One region of the uncultured Citricoccus sp. genome, then DNA from elsewhere that is predicted to be linked to it. Evidence: riboswitches for the same ligand, from Rfam matches in the RefSeq annotation. Region 1 holds a riboswitch; each other region holds the start of a gene.
The links. A riboswitch is a leader RNA that binds a small molecule or an ion and turns the genes downstream of it on or off. The one in region 1 is predicted to bind glycine.
Positions count from the first base shown of each region.

Region 1 (3,264 bases):
ACCGTACCCGGGGACCTGCGGGACGAGCAGGAATGCGGGCGGATCGCCGAGGAGGCGGTCGCGGGACTGGGCGGCCTGAACATCCTGGTCAACAACGCCGGTTACCACTGGGCCCGCGGAGAGCCCGGGATCGAGGGGCTGCGGACCGAGGACCTGGACCGGGCGGTGCGGACCAACCTGTACGGCACCCTGTGGCTGACCCGGGCGTGCGTGCCGCACCTGTCCCACGGGGACTGCATCATCAACACCACCTCGGTACAGGCCTACCAGCCCTCGGAGACGATGATCGACTACGCCGCCACGAAGGCCGCCCTGAACAACGTCACCGCGAACCTCGCCGGCGAGCTCGGGCCGAAGGGCATCCGGGTGAACGCGGTGGCGCCCGGACCGGTCTGGACGCCGTTGCAGCCGGCCACCAAGACCCCCGAGGCCGTCTCCCACATGGGTGCGGACACCCCGCTCGGCAGGATCGGCCAGCCCGCCGAGCTCGCCGGGGCCTACGTGTTCCTGGCGAACCCGGCCGAGGCGAGCTACGTCTCCGGAACGGTGCTGGGTGTGACCGGCGGGCTGCCGGTGTTCTGAGACCCCTCCGGCGGACCGGACCCTCCGGGACGTCTCCACCACCCAGGACATCCCCGACGAACGATCGGCGCCCCACCATGCAGCGGAACGAGCTCGAGGCCCCCATCGCCACCAAGATCCTGCGGCGGCTGAGGACTGCCACGGAGTCCGGCCGGATCACGTGGTCTCCGGTGCAGGACTGCGTCCCCGACCGGGACTGGCTCAGCGGCCGGTTCGCCGTGGCGACGATCGAGGACACCGTCGAAACGGGCTTCGCGGGCGGCGACGCCGTCCGGGCGCGCCCACGTGGAGCACGAGATCCCCCAGCTGAGGGTCGGGAGCGTCCCCGAGCCGTTCGACGGGGCCGTGCTGTCCCGGTTCATCCAGAGCCTGGACGCCCTGTCCACCTGAGGGGCCGGGACGTCGACGGCGAGGCCACGCAGTATCGACGGTGACGCCGATGACCGTTGCCGCGGCAGGACCCTGACCTGTGGGAAGGGTGAGGGCGCGCGCACCCAGCGACTCGGGGGGACGTCGGCGGTGCGGCTGTGCCAGACTGGTGCCGCGCCACATCTCCCGCGCGGGAGAGTGCCGGTGCTGCAGGATCCGGGCCTCCGGACCCGGCGGCGCCGGACGCCGAAGGAGCAATCTCTCCCCGAGAATCTCTCAGGCCCACGTACCGCGCAGGGTCGGCGTCTCTGGAAAGTGCCAGGCCCCCAACGCCTCGGCCACCGACGGTGCAAGCACGTATCCTCCAGATACGTGCGGAATCTCTCAGGTCGATGACAGAGCGGGGAGGTACCGATCCGCGCCCGAGAAGCGCCTTGGAGGAGAACCCATGAACGCCATCGTCACCCCGTCCACCGGTCAACGCCACGAGCCGCGGGACACCGCGTCAGCCCCGTTCACCAGCCGTCACATCGGTCCCCGCCAGGCGGACGCCGAGACGATGCTGGCCGCCCTGGGCTTCGAGTCCCTGGAGGCCCTCGTGGACGAGGCCGTGCCCGCGGACATCCGCCAGCACGAGCCCCTGAACCTGCCCGAGGCCCGGACCGAGGCCGCCGTCCTGGAGGAGTTGCGGGCCATCGCCAACCGCAACATCGTCAAGACCCAGATGATCGGCCAGGGCTTCTTCGACACGGTCACCCCGCCGGTGGTGCTGCGCAAGGTCCTGGAGAACCCGGCCTGGTACACCGCCTACACCCCCTACCAGCCGGAGATCTCCCAGGGCCGGCTGGAGGCCCTGCTGAACTTCCAGACCATGGTCGCCGACCTCACCGGCCTCGAGATCGCCAACGCCTCCCTGCTGGACGAGGCCTCCGGCGCCGCCGAGGCCGTGCTGCTGATGCACCGGGCCAACCGGAAGAACGCCAACGGCATCACCCTGATCGACGCCGACCTCTACCCGCAGACTCGCACCGTGGTGGAGGGCCGTGCCCGCGCCCTCGGCCTGGACGTGCGCGTCGCGGACCTCTCAGCGGGCCTGCCCGAGGACCTCGCGGCCGATCTGGAGGAGAAGGGCCTGTGCGGCATCCTGCTGCAGCAGCCCGGGGACTCCGGCCGGATCCACGACCACTCCGCGGTGATCGCCCAGGCCAAGGAGCGCGGCGGCATGGTCGCCATCGCCGCCGACCTGCTCTCCCTCGCGCTCATCGTCCCCCCGGGCGAGCAGGGTGCGGACATCGCCGTCGGCAACACCCAGCGCTTCGGCGTCCCGCTGTTCTTCGGCGGCCCGCATGCCGCCTACATGGCCGTCCACAAGGGCGTGGAGCGCCAGTTGCCCGGCCGTCTCGTCGGCGTCTCGCAGGACGCGGCCGGCCGGCCCGCCTACCGCCTCGCCCTGCAGACCCGTGAGCAGCACATCCGCCGCGAGAAGGCCACCTCGAACATCTGCACCGCCCAGGCCCTCCTGGCGATCACGGCCTCCATGTTCGCCGTCTACCACGGCCCGGACGGCGTGCGGGCGATCGCCGAGCACGCCCACCGGCAGGCCGGCCGGCTGGCCGCAGCCCTGCAGTCCGCCGGGTTCACGCTGAACCACGAGTCCTTCTTCGACACCGTGCAGGTCTCCGTGCCCGGACTGGCCCGCACCGTGGTCAACGCCGCCGAGGCGGCCGGGGTGAACCTGCGCCTCGTGGACGCGGGCACGGTCGGCATCTCCTGTGACGAGACCACCACGGACCGGGACCTGCTCGCGGTGCTGTCCGCCTTCGGCGCCCCCGCGGAGGCCCTCCCGGCCGGTGCCGGGAGCGGGCAGTCCGGGGACACCGGGGCACCCGACGCCGGCCGGGCCAGCGGGCACATCCCCGCGTCCCTGCAGCGCACCAGCGAGTACATGACCCACCCGGTCTTCAACACGTACAAGTCCGAGACCCAGATGCTGCGCTACATCAAGCGCCTCTCCGGGTACGACCTGGCCCTGGACCGCACCATGATCCCGCTGGGCTCGTGCACCATGAAGCTCAACGCGACCGCGGAGATGGAGTCCATCTCCTGGCCCGAGTTCTGCTCCATCCACCCGTACGCGCCCGACCACCAGACCGAGGGCTGGCGCTACCTGCTGACGGACCTCGAGGAGAAGCTGGCCGAGATCACCGGCTACGCGGGGGTCTCGGTGCAGCCCAACGCCGGTTCCCAGGGGGAATACGCCGGCCTGCTGGCCATCCGCAAGTACCACCTGGCCAACGGTGAGGGTGAGCGGGA
Region 1 is NZ_CALMQR010000158.1:4,797-8,060, forward strand. It holds gene Q0283_RS17350 (SDR family oxidoreductase) at 1-582, shown strand, start outside; glycine riboswitch at 1,133-1,253, shown strand; partial or broken gene gcvP (aminomethyl-transferring glycine dehydrogenase) at 1,400-3,264, shown strand, end outside.

Region 2 (3,264 bases), on a different contig from region 1:
AGGGGGTATAGGCGGTGTACCAGGCCGGATTCTCCAGGACGTTGCGCAGGATCACCGGCGGGGTGAGGGTGTCGTAGAAACCCTGGCCGATCATCTGGGTCTTGAGGACGTTCTTGGAGGCCATCTGCCGCAGGTCCGCCAGGACCTGGGCCTCAGAACGGGGCTCGGGCAATTCCAGCCGATCCTGTTGGCGGATGTCCACCGGCACCGCCGTGTCCACCAACTCGTCGAGGCTGTCGTACCCCAGGGTGCGCAACATCTGGGTCGCTGCCTGCGGGCCGGGACCGATGTGACGTTCGGCGAAGGAGTGGTCGCTGAGCTCAGCGGCGGTGGGGCGGGCTGGGGTGATCGTCATGAGAGGAACTCCAGAGGTCTGCGCGGTCTCCCGCGGTGTCTATGGGTTCCTCCCCGATCTGTTGCACAGCCTGAGAGTTTCCGTCCCACCCGGACGGGGTGGGACTTGCTCCTTCGGCGAGCACGGAGAACTCCGCACTACTTTCCAGATGCGCCTCGGTGCGGCGGTACGGGGGCCTGAGAGTTTCCCGGGGAGGAAATTGCTCCTACGGCGCCCGACCACGAATGCTGGACGGGACTCTCCCGCCGCACGTGAACGGCCAGACTATGTGATTGCAGTCACAGCGTATACGTACTTTCTGCCGAGTGCAACGGCACTCGCATTCACGTCATCCTGGGTCACACAGGTCCTCCTCGCCGCGGTCCTGCTGCGGATGCCCCTGTCTCACCGCCCCCGCAGCCGCCGGGCCGTGCGGAGCAGGATTCGGTGCGGAAATTCGAAAATCCATTGTGCGCCGAGGTGACTGTCACCTAGGATGTGAGGGCTGTCACAGTCGAATGGCCGTTGACGTGCGGCGGGAGAGCCCCGACCAGAACACCGGTCGGGCACCGTAGGAGCAATTCCTCCCCAGGAAACTCTCAGGTCCCCGGACCGCCGCACCGAGGCATCTCTGGAAAGTAGCGCGGAGTTCTCCGTGCTCGCCGACGGAGCAAGTCCCACCCCCTCCGGGTGGGGCGAAACTCTCAGGCCGTGCAACAGAGGGGGAGGAACCCACGGACGACGCGGCACACCGCGCAACTTACTGGAGTTCCTCAATGACCCTCACCCCAGCACGCCCCGTGAGCACTACCGAGCAGTCCCCGCATCTGGAGCGGGCCCTGTCCAACCGGCACATCCAGCTGATCGCCATCGGCGGAGCCATCGGCACCGGCCTGTTCATGGGCTCGGGGAAGACCATCTCGGTGGCCGGGCCCTCGGTGATCTTCGTCTACATGATCATCGGCTTCATGCTGTTCTTCGTCATGCGCGCCATGGGTGAGGTACTGCTGAGCAACACGGACTACAAGAGCTTCTCCGACTTCGCCGGTGACCTTCTCGGGCCCTGGGCGTCGTTCTTCACCGGGTGGACGTACTGGTTCTGCTGGGTGGTCACCGGCATCGCCGACGTCGTGGCGATCGCCCACTACGTGTCCTTCTGGTGGGGGGACCTGCCGCTCTGGATCCCCGCGGTGGCCTGCATCGTCCTCCTGGTCGGGCTGAACCTGCCCTCCGTCAAGGCGTTCGGCGAGACCGAGTTCTGGTTCGCGCTGATCAAGATCGTGGCCATCCTGGCGTTGATCGTCGTGGGTCTGGGCATGATCATCACCGGCTTCGAGTCCGACGGCACCCGGGCGGCGTTCTCCAACCTGTGGACCGAGGGCGGGATGTTCCCCACCGGCTTCATGGGCTTCGTCGCCGGGTTCCAGATCGCCGTCTTCGCCTTCGTCGGCATCGAGCTGGTCGGCACCACCGCGGCCGAGGCCAAGGATCCGGAGAAGAACCTGCCCCGGGCGATCAACTCCATCCCGGTGCGCATCCTGCTGTTCTATGTGGGTGCGCTGATCATCCTGATGGCCGTGAAGCCCTGGACCGCCTACAGCGCGGATGAGTCACCGTTCGTGGGCATGTTCGCCCTGGCCGGGCTGGTCGGCGCGGCCGGGGTCGTGAACTTCATCGTCCTGACCTCCGCCACCTCCTCGGCCAACTCCGGGATCTATTCCACCTCGCGCATGATCTACGGCCTGGCCACGGAGGGCGACGCCCCCAAGGCCTTCGGCCGGCTGTCCTCCCGGAAGGTCCCGAAGAACGCGCTGCTGTTCTCCTGCATGTTCCTGCTCGCCGGCGTCGCACTGCTCTATGCCGAGGGCAGCGTGGCCGAGGCCTTCACCCTGGTCACCACCGTCTCGGCCCTGTGCTTCATGTTCGTGTGGTCCATCATCCTCGTCAGCTATCTCGTCTACCGCCGTCGCCGCCCGCAACTGCACGCCGTGAGCGCGTTCAAGATGCCCGGCGGTACGTTCATGCCCTACGTGGTGCTGGCCTTCTTCGGGTTCATCATCTGGGCGATGACCACCCAGGCCGACACCCGGGCTGCCCTGCTCGTCACCCCGGTGTGGTTCCTGGTCCTGGGCCTCGGTTACCTGAAGCTGCGCCGCAACCCCGAGCACGCCGCCCTGCGCGCCCTCCACGAGGCCAAGGTCCGCCAGGAGCTCGAGGACCGGGACGTCCACGCTCAGGATCCGGCCCTCGCCCCCTGAACCGTCTGTCCCGCCACCGAGATCTCGCCATCCCGTCCGTCCCCCCCAGGCCGCCACCTCGGCGGGCTGGGTGGGACGGACAGCGGTACCCACCGGCCCGGGCGGAGAGTGCCGTCCCCACGAGGCCGGTGTGGGGTGAGGGCGAAGACCTCCAGACGATGCGCGGACGCGCAGACCGGTACCTGCGCCGAGGAGCAGAACCACCCTCCGCGGTGCCTCCACCGTCCGGGGGCGCATCGGGGGACCGTCGGCATAGCGCCGGCGATGACGGCGGGGTAGGTTGCTGGCATGACGGCGCATCAGCCTTATGAGACGCTGCGTGTGCATGACGGTGTTGAGGTGCGCCGGTACCCCGAGCACGTCCTGGCAGAGACGACCGTCGAGGCAGGCTTCGAGGATGCCGGCAACCGCGCCTTCCGCATCCTGTTCGGTTATATCAGCGGAACGAACCAGGCCGAGCAGAAGGTGGCGATGACGGCGCCGGTGCTCCAGGACGCCCCGTCTGAGTCCATCGCGATGACCGCTCCCGTCCTGCAGGAGGACGCGGACGTGTACCCCGACGGCACCGGCAGCGGGCGCTTCCGGGTGGCGTTCGTCCTGCCGGAGGGATTCACCCTCGAGAACGCCCCTCGCCCCACGGATTCCCGCGTGCGGTTGCGTCGTGTCCCCTCG
Region 2 is NZ_CALMQR010000160.1:1,796-5,059, forward strand. It holds partial or broken gene gcvP (aminomethyl-transferring glycine dehydrogenase) at 1-355, opposite strand, end outside; glycine riboswitch at 510-610, opposite strand; glycine riboswitch at 861-959, shown strand; gene cycA (D-serine/D-alanine/glycine transporter) at 1,111-2,592, shown strand; gene Q0283_RS17390 (heme-binding protein) at 2,881-3,264, shown strand, end outside.
Region 2: linked by a shared signal. The riboswitch ahead of cycA (D-serine/D-alanine/glycine transporter) and the one ahead of gcvP (aminomethyl-transferring glycine dehydrogenase) in region 1 are both predicted to bind glycine.

Region 3 (3,264 bases), on a different contig from region 1:
GCTCCCTGCAGCAGCTGGCCATCGTGACCGGCATCTTCGTGGCGCTGCTGTCCGACGCCCTCTTCGCGAACCTGGCCGGGGGCGCGGCCGAGACGCTGTGGTGGGGACTGGAGGCCTGGCGCTGGATGTTCATGGCCGAGGCCGTGCCGGCGGTGCTCTACGGGGCGTTCGCGTTCCGCCTGCCCGAGTCACCCCGGTACCTGGTCGCCCGCGGTGACCTCGACCGTGCGGCCCAGGTCCTGTACGACTTCACCGGCATCGAACGGGTCAACCTCAAGATCGAGCAGATCAAGGACACCCTGGAGTCCGAGCGGCGGGAGTCCCTGCGCGACCTGCGCGGACCGGCGATGGGCCTGAGGCCGATCGTGTGGATCGGCATCGTCCTGTCCGTGTTCCAGCAGTTCGTGGGCATCAACGTGATCTTCTACTACTCGACCACGCTGTGGCGCTCCGTGGGCTTCGGGGAGTCCGACGCCCTGACGATCACGGTGATCACGTCGGTGACGAACATCGTGGTGACGATCGTGGCCATCCTGCTGGTGGACCGGGTGGGGCGGCGCCCCATGCTGCTCGTCGGGTCCCTGGGCATGGCGGCCTCACTGGGCCTGATGGCGGTGGCCTTCTCCTTCGCGCAGGTCGTCCAGGCCGCCGACGGCACCACGGCCGCAGAGCTGGGCCAGCCGTGGTCCACGGTGGCCCTGATCTCGGCCAACGCCTTCGTGGTCTTCTTCGGTGCCACGTGGGGGCCCCTGGTGTGGGTCCTGCTGGGGGAGATGTTCCCGAACCGGATTCGCGCCGGGGCGCTCGCCGTGGCCGCGGCGGCCCAGTGGGCCGCGAACTTCGCGGTCTCCACCACGTTCCCGTGGCTGGCCGAGATCGGGCTGACCGTGGCCTACGGGCTCTATGCGGTGATGGCGGTACTGTCCTTCCTCTTCGTCTGGCGCTTCGTCCCGGAGACGAAGGGCCGCGAGCTCGAGGACATGCAGGACACCGGCATCGTCCGGAAGTCCCGCAGGAGCACACCCGCGCGGTGAGGACCCGGCCGCGATTTCACGCACCCGTGTGAGGTGCATTACAGTTGTCTCCCGGAATCAGCCACTGAGCGGTCCGGGAGAGATCCCGCACCACCTAAGATGCGCGACGCCGAAGGAGCAAGCCCTCCCCGGGAATCTCTCAGGCCCCCGTACCGGATCGCTGGGCACCTCTGGAAAGCGTCGCCACACCCACGCGCGACCACCGACGGGGCAAGCGGCCGACCGGCTCCGGGCCGGCACGACGCGAAACTCTCAGGTCCATGGACAGAGCGGGGAGGACACGAGGGGACCACCGTCCCACGTCCACCTGAGGAGAACCCATGGAACCCAGCCGCCCCACCGGGCCCGTCGCCGTCGGGACCGAGGCCGGACCAGCCGGCCACGCCCCCGCCGCAGCCCCGACCCTCGAGAGCCCGGCACCCGGCCGTCCGGACGGCACGGCCGCCGCGCCGGGCTGGAACCGCTTCGACTCGAGCTGGACGATCGGCCTGTTCGGTACCGCCGTGGGCGCCGGCGTCCTGTTCCTGCCGATCAATGCCGGCCTGGGCGGGATGTGGCCGCTGATCATCGCCACGCTGATCATCGGGCCGATGACCTACTTCTCCCACCGGGCGCTGTCCCGCATGGTGGTCGCCTCGCCCCGGGCCGACCGTGACATCACCGGCGTGGTGCGGGACTACTTCGGCGAGGCCGCCGGACGCCTGGTCACCATCCTGTACTTCCTGGCGATCTTCCCGATCGTGCTCATCTACGGCGTCGGCATCACCAACACCGTGGACAGCCTCATGGTCAACCAGCTGGGCATGGACCCGTGGCCGCGCTGGTTGCTCTCCGGGGTGCTCGTGCTGCTGATGTCCGCCGTGATGGTGGCCGGCCAGCGCGTCATGCTGATCGTCACCCAGTGGCTGGTCTACCCGCTGATCGCGGTCCTGTTCTCCGTCACCCTGCTGCTCATCCCGTCCTGGTCCTTCGAGGGCTTCGGGGCCGTGCCCGCCGCCGGCGACTTCGCGATGTCCCTGTGGCTGATGATCCCCGTGCTGGTCTTCGCGTTCAACCACTCCCCGGCGATCTCGCAGTTCTCGGTGTCCCTGCGCCAGCGCTACGGGGCGGGCTCGGTGCAGAAGGCCTCCTCCGTCCTGCGCGTCACCTCCATCCTGCTGGTGGTCTTCACCATGGGCTTCGTCTGGTCCTGCGTGCTGGCCCTCGGCCCCGAGGGGTTGCAGGCCGCCAAGGACGCCAACCTGCCGGTGCTCTCCCACCTGGCCAACGTCATGGGCCTGCCGATCATCGCCTGGCTCGGGCCGGCGGTGGCTGTCACGGCCATCGGCTCGTCCTTCTTCGGCCACTGGCTCGGGGCGTTCGAGGGCGCGCAGGGCATCATGCGCGGGATGGTGGACCCGCAGTCCCGGCGCTTCTCCGACCGCGGACTGCGGATCGGGATCAGCGTGTTCCTCATCGCCAGCACCTGGATCGCCGGCGTGCTCAACCCGAGCATCCTGGGACTCATCGAATCACTGGCCGGGCCGGTCATCGCGGCCGTGCTCTACCTGATGCCGATGTACGCCATCCGGAAGGTCCCCGCCCTGGCGCCGTTCCGGGGCGCGATCTCGAACGTCTTCGTGGTCATCGCCGGCATCGTGGCGGTCGGGGGCATCCTGCTCAGCCTGTTCGGCTGACCGGGCCCGCCGCCGTCGGGTCACCGGTAAGGGCACCGTGCTGCGGGTGAGTAGACCCGTACTCCGGCTACACTCTTCGGGGCGCGGATGCGCCATCACGCCGCCCGCGCCACCGAAGAGGTCGTCCCCGCTGTGCTGTTGAATCCCGTCGTCGTGTCCGTGCTCGTGCTCGCCGCGCTGAGCCTGGCCCGCGTGAACGTCATCGTCGCCCTGCTCATCGCCACGCTCGTCGCGGGACTGCTCGCGGGGCTGACCCCCGATGAGACGGTGACCATCCTCGTCGACGGGCTCGGCGGCCAGGGGGAGACCGCCCTGAGCTATATCCTGCTCGGCATCCTGTCGGTCATGGTCGCCCGCTCCGGGATCACCGGGAAGCTGATCCGCCGGATCCTGCCGCTGATCTCCGGCCGGCGGGCGATGACCCTCTTCGGGATCGCCGGACTCGCCTGCCTGTCGCAGAACATCGTCCCGGTCCACATCGCCTTCATCCCGATCCTCATCCCGCCGCTGCTGAGCGTGTTCAACCGGATGAGGATGGACCGCCGGGCCGTCGC
Region 3 is NZ_CALMQR010000004.1:2,969-6,232, forward strand. It holds gene Q0283_RS00105 (sugar porter family MFS transporter) at 1-1,034, shown strand, start outside; glycine riboswitch at 1,099-1,199, shown strand; gene Q0283_RS00110 (amino acid permease) at 1,355-2,710, shown strand; gene Q0283_RS00115 (Na+/H+ antiporter family protein) at 2,798-3,264, shown strand, end outside.
Region 3: linked by a shared signal. The riboswitch ahead of Q0283_RS00110 (amino acid permease) and the one ahead of gcvP (aminomethyl-transferring glycine dehydrogenase) in region 1 are both predicted to bind glycine.

Region 4 (3,264 bases), on a different contig from region 1:
TGGTGCCGGCACCGGTCAGCCAGCCGCGCCAGGGAGGGTCGGCGGGCGCCGGGGAGCCGGCGCCCCAGCCCCCCGGTTCGCCCGGGGAGGCGGCACCCGTCACGGCAGTGTTCACCGGGTCCCTCCCGGTGCCGCGGAACGAGGACCAGATCATCGACGCACCCAGCCAGAGCATGTACGCCGCCCCGGTGATCGTCAGCACGCGGTAGGCGAGCTCTGAGGCCGCGAGCAGGGCGGAGACCCCGACGGCGGCGGCGATGCCCCACACCACGGCCCCGGTGGCGACCCCGGTGGCGGTGGCCCACGCGTAGGGGCGGGACCGGGTCAGCGAGGACCGCAGCACCAGGGCGGTGTCCAGTCCGGGCACCAGGGTCAGCAGGCCGGCCACCACGGTGAAGGCGAGCAGGGCGTCCAGGATCGTCACCGATCCAGTGTAGTCAGGGAGGGTCGCCGGACCGGAGGAGATCAGGTGGTCCCCGGCCCCCCGTCCCGGCCCTTCCCGGGGCCCAGCCCGCGGGGAGGGCAGCGCCTCGTTCCTGTCTGCCGGACGCCCCCGGTGGGATACTGGTGCCGCATGACCCGCCACCGGTGGGTGGGCATCCCCGCCCTGGCGAGCCGGCCGTCCAGCACATCCCAGTGACTCCGGAGAACCCGTCATGAGCCAGACAGCAAGCCAACCCGGTGCCGACCGCGACCTGAAGTCCAGGCACCGCACCATGTGGGCCTCGGGTGACTACCCGGGCATGGTCGAGACGTGGTTGCTCCCCCTCGGGCCGAGACTCGTCGAGGCAGCCCGCGTCACCTCCGGCCAGCGCGTCCTGGACGTCGGTGCCGGCACGGGCAACGCGTCCCTGCCGGCAGCGGCCACGGGGGCGAGGGTCACCGCCGTCGACCTCACTCCCGAGCTGCTGGACGCAGGGCGGCTGCGCGCCGAGGCGCAGGGGTTCGACCTGGAGTGGGTGGAGGCCGACGCCGAGCACCTGCCCTTCGAGGACGCCTCCTTCGACGTGGTGATGTCCTCGATCGGCGTGATGTTCGCCCCCCACCACCAGGAGGCCGCCGACGAGCTCGTGCGCGTGTGCCGGCCCGGCGGGACGATCGCCCTGCTGAGCTGGACGCCCGAGGGCGTGGTGGGCGGGCTCTTCCGCACCATGAAGCCCTTCGCCCCGGCGCCCCCGCCCGGAGTGCAGCCGGCGCCGCTGTGGGGCACCGAGGAGCACCAGCGCGCCCTGCTGGGTGATCGGGTGGCGGTGGACTCCGCCAGCCGGGGCACCCTCGAGGTCACCGCCTTCGGCACGCCGCGCGAATTCGCCGAGCATTTCAAGGCGTCCTACGGCCCCACGATCACCGTCCGCAGGAACGCCGAGGGCGAGGGCCGTGCCGAGGAATTCGACCAGGCGTTCCAGGCCTTCTTCGACGAGGCGAACGTGGGGACCGAGGACCGGGCGCGCTTCGAGATCGAGTACCTGCTGACGGTGGCCACCCGGAGGTAACCGAGGCCGGCCTACCCCGGGACGGTGACGTTCCGGATGGTCATCTCGACGGTGTCGAAGGTGAGGTCGAGCATGGCCTCGAGCTGTTCGCGGACTCCGACGACCACCTCCGTGGTGCGGGTGACGTCCGCGTGGGGGGACAGGAAGCACTCGATCCACAGCCGCGGTGCGCGCCGGGGGCCGTCGATGCGGACGAGGGCGTCCTCGACGTCCCGGTGCGTCATCAGTCCGGTGGCCGCGGCCTGGGCGATCTTGGCGCACCGTTGCTCCGCCGCGGCGCCGGGGCCGGTGGGGCGGCCGGCCGGGGAGGCCTCACCGCCCGGGGTGAGACCGGGCCATGCACGTGCATTCGTCATCCGGGGAACTCCTGGGGTCTGCGATCGTTCTCGCGTCGTCTGTAGGTTCCTCCCCGATCTGTTGCGCGGCCTGAGAGTTTCCATCCCACCCGGGCGGGGCGGGACTTGCTCCTTCGGCGAGCACGGCGAAGACCGCGCTACTTTCCAGATGTGCCTCGGTGCGGCGGTGCGGGGGCCTGAGAGTTTCCCGGGAGGAATTGCTCCTACGGCGCCCGACCGGTGGTGCCGGACGGGACTCTCCCGCCACACCTCAACGGCAACGGCTATTCTGCTGTGATTGCGATCACAGTGTAGTCAGGCATTTGATTTGTATACAAAATATGCCGTGAATCTCGTCACACGGGGTCATCCGGGCCGTTGCCGGGAACGCCGGGTGGTCGGGGGCCCTTCCAGTGCCACGACCGGCGCGCCTACGCTGGGGGCGACCCACAGCCCATCCCAGGGAGGGGACGTGCCGGAATTCCAGGACAGATACGACGCCGGTGCCCAGCTCGCAGCGCGGCTCGCCCCGCGCTGGGCCGGGCACGCCGACGTCGTGGTGCTGGGCCTGCCCCGCGGCGGGGTGCCGGTCGCGGAAGTGGTGGCCCGGGAACTGCGCGCACCGCTGGACGTGATCATGGTCCGCAAGCTGGGGGTGCCCTCCTACCCGGAGCTCGCGATGGGTGCCATCGGTGAGCAGGGCGTCCGGCTCCAGGACGAGGGCACCATCCGGCACTTCGGGGTCACGCAGGAGCAAGTGGCGCTGGTCGAACGCCGCGAGCAGCAGACCCTGGACCGCCGGGCGCGGCTCTTCCGTGCCGGCCGGGAGCCGCTGGACCTCACGGGCAAGACCGCGATGATCGTCGACGACGGCATCGCCACGGGCTCCACCGCCCGGGTGGCCTGCAGAGTGGCCCGGGCCCTCGGGGCGGCGCGCGTGGTGCTGGCCGTGCCGGTTGCCTCGCGGACCACCGTGGACTCGATGCTCATGAGCCGCGAGGCCGACGAGATCGAGGTACTGGCCACCCCCCGGGGCTTCCGGGCCGTCGGGGCCCACTACCGGGACTTCGCCGCCGTCGACGACGAGACGGTCGCGGCGATCCTGTCCCGCGGTAGCTGAACCCCGGCCCGTCGCGACCGGGTGTTCCCGGACGCGACGGCCCTCCCTACTGTGGGACGAGGAGAGGGCGCCAGCGACCCCTGCGGCGCCGACGGAAGGACCATCCATGCGCATCGTCATCACGCAGAACATGACCCTGGACGGGCGGATCGAGATGCTCGACGACTGGTTCGACCCCGCCGACCAGGACCCGGAACTGGTCGGGGAGATGCGGCGCCAGACGGCCGGCGAGGACGTGCTGCTGCTGGGCCGGCAGACCTTCGAGGACCTCCGCGGCTACTGGCCGCACCGGGCGGATGACACCACCGGAGTGGCC
Region 4 is NZ_CALMQR010000054.1:39,137-42,400, forward strand. It holds gene Q0283_RS04945 (LysE family translocator) at 1-424, opposite strand, end outside; gene Q0283_RS04950 (class I SAM-dependent methyltransferase) at 657-1,493, shown strand; gene Q0283_RS04955 (hypothetical protein) at 1,505-1,849, opposite strand; glycine riboswitch at 2,004-2,102, opposite strand; gene Q0283_RS04960 (phosphoribosyltransferase) at 2,301-2,948, shown strand; gene Q0283_RS04965 (dihydrofolate reductase family protein) at 3,055-3,264, shown strand, end outside.
Region 4: linked by a shared signal. The riboswitch ahead of Q0283_RS04955 (hypothetical protein) and the one ahead of gcvP (aminomethyl-transferring glycine dehydrogenase) in region 1 are both predicted to bind glycine.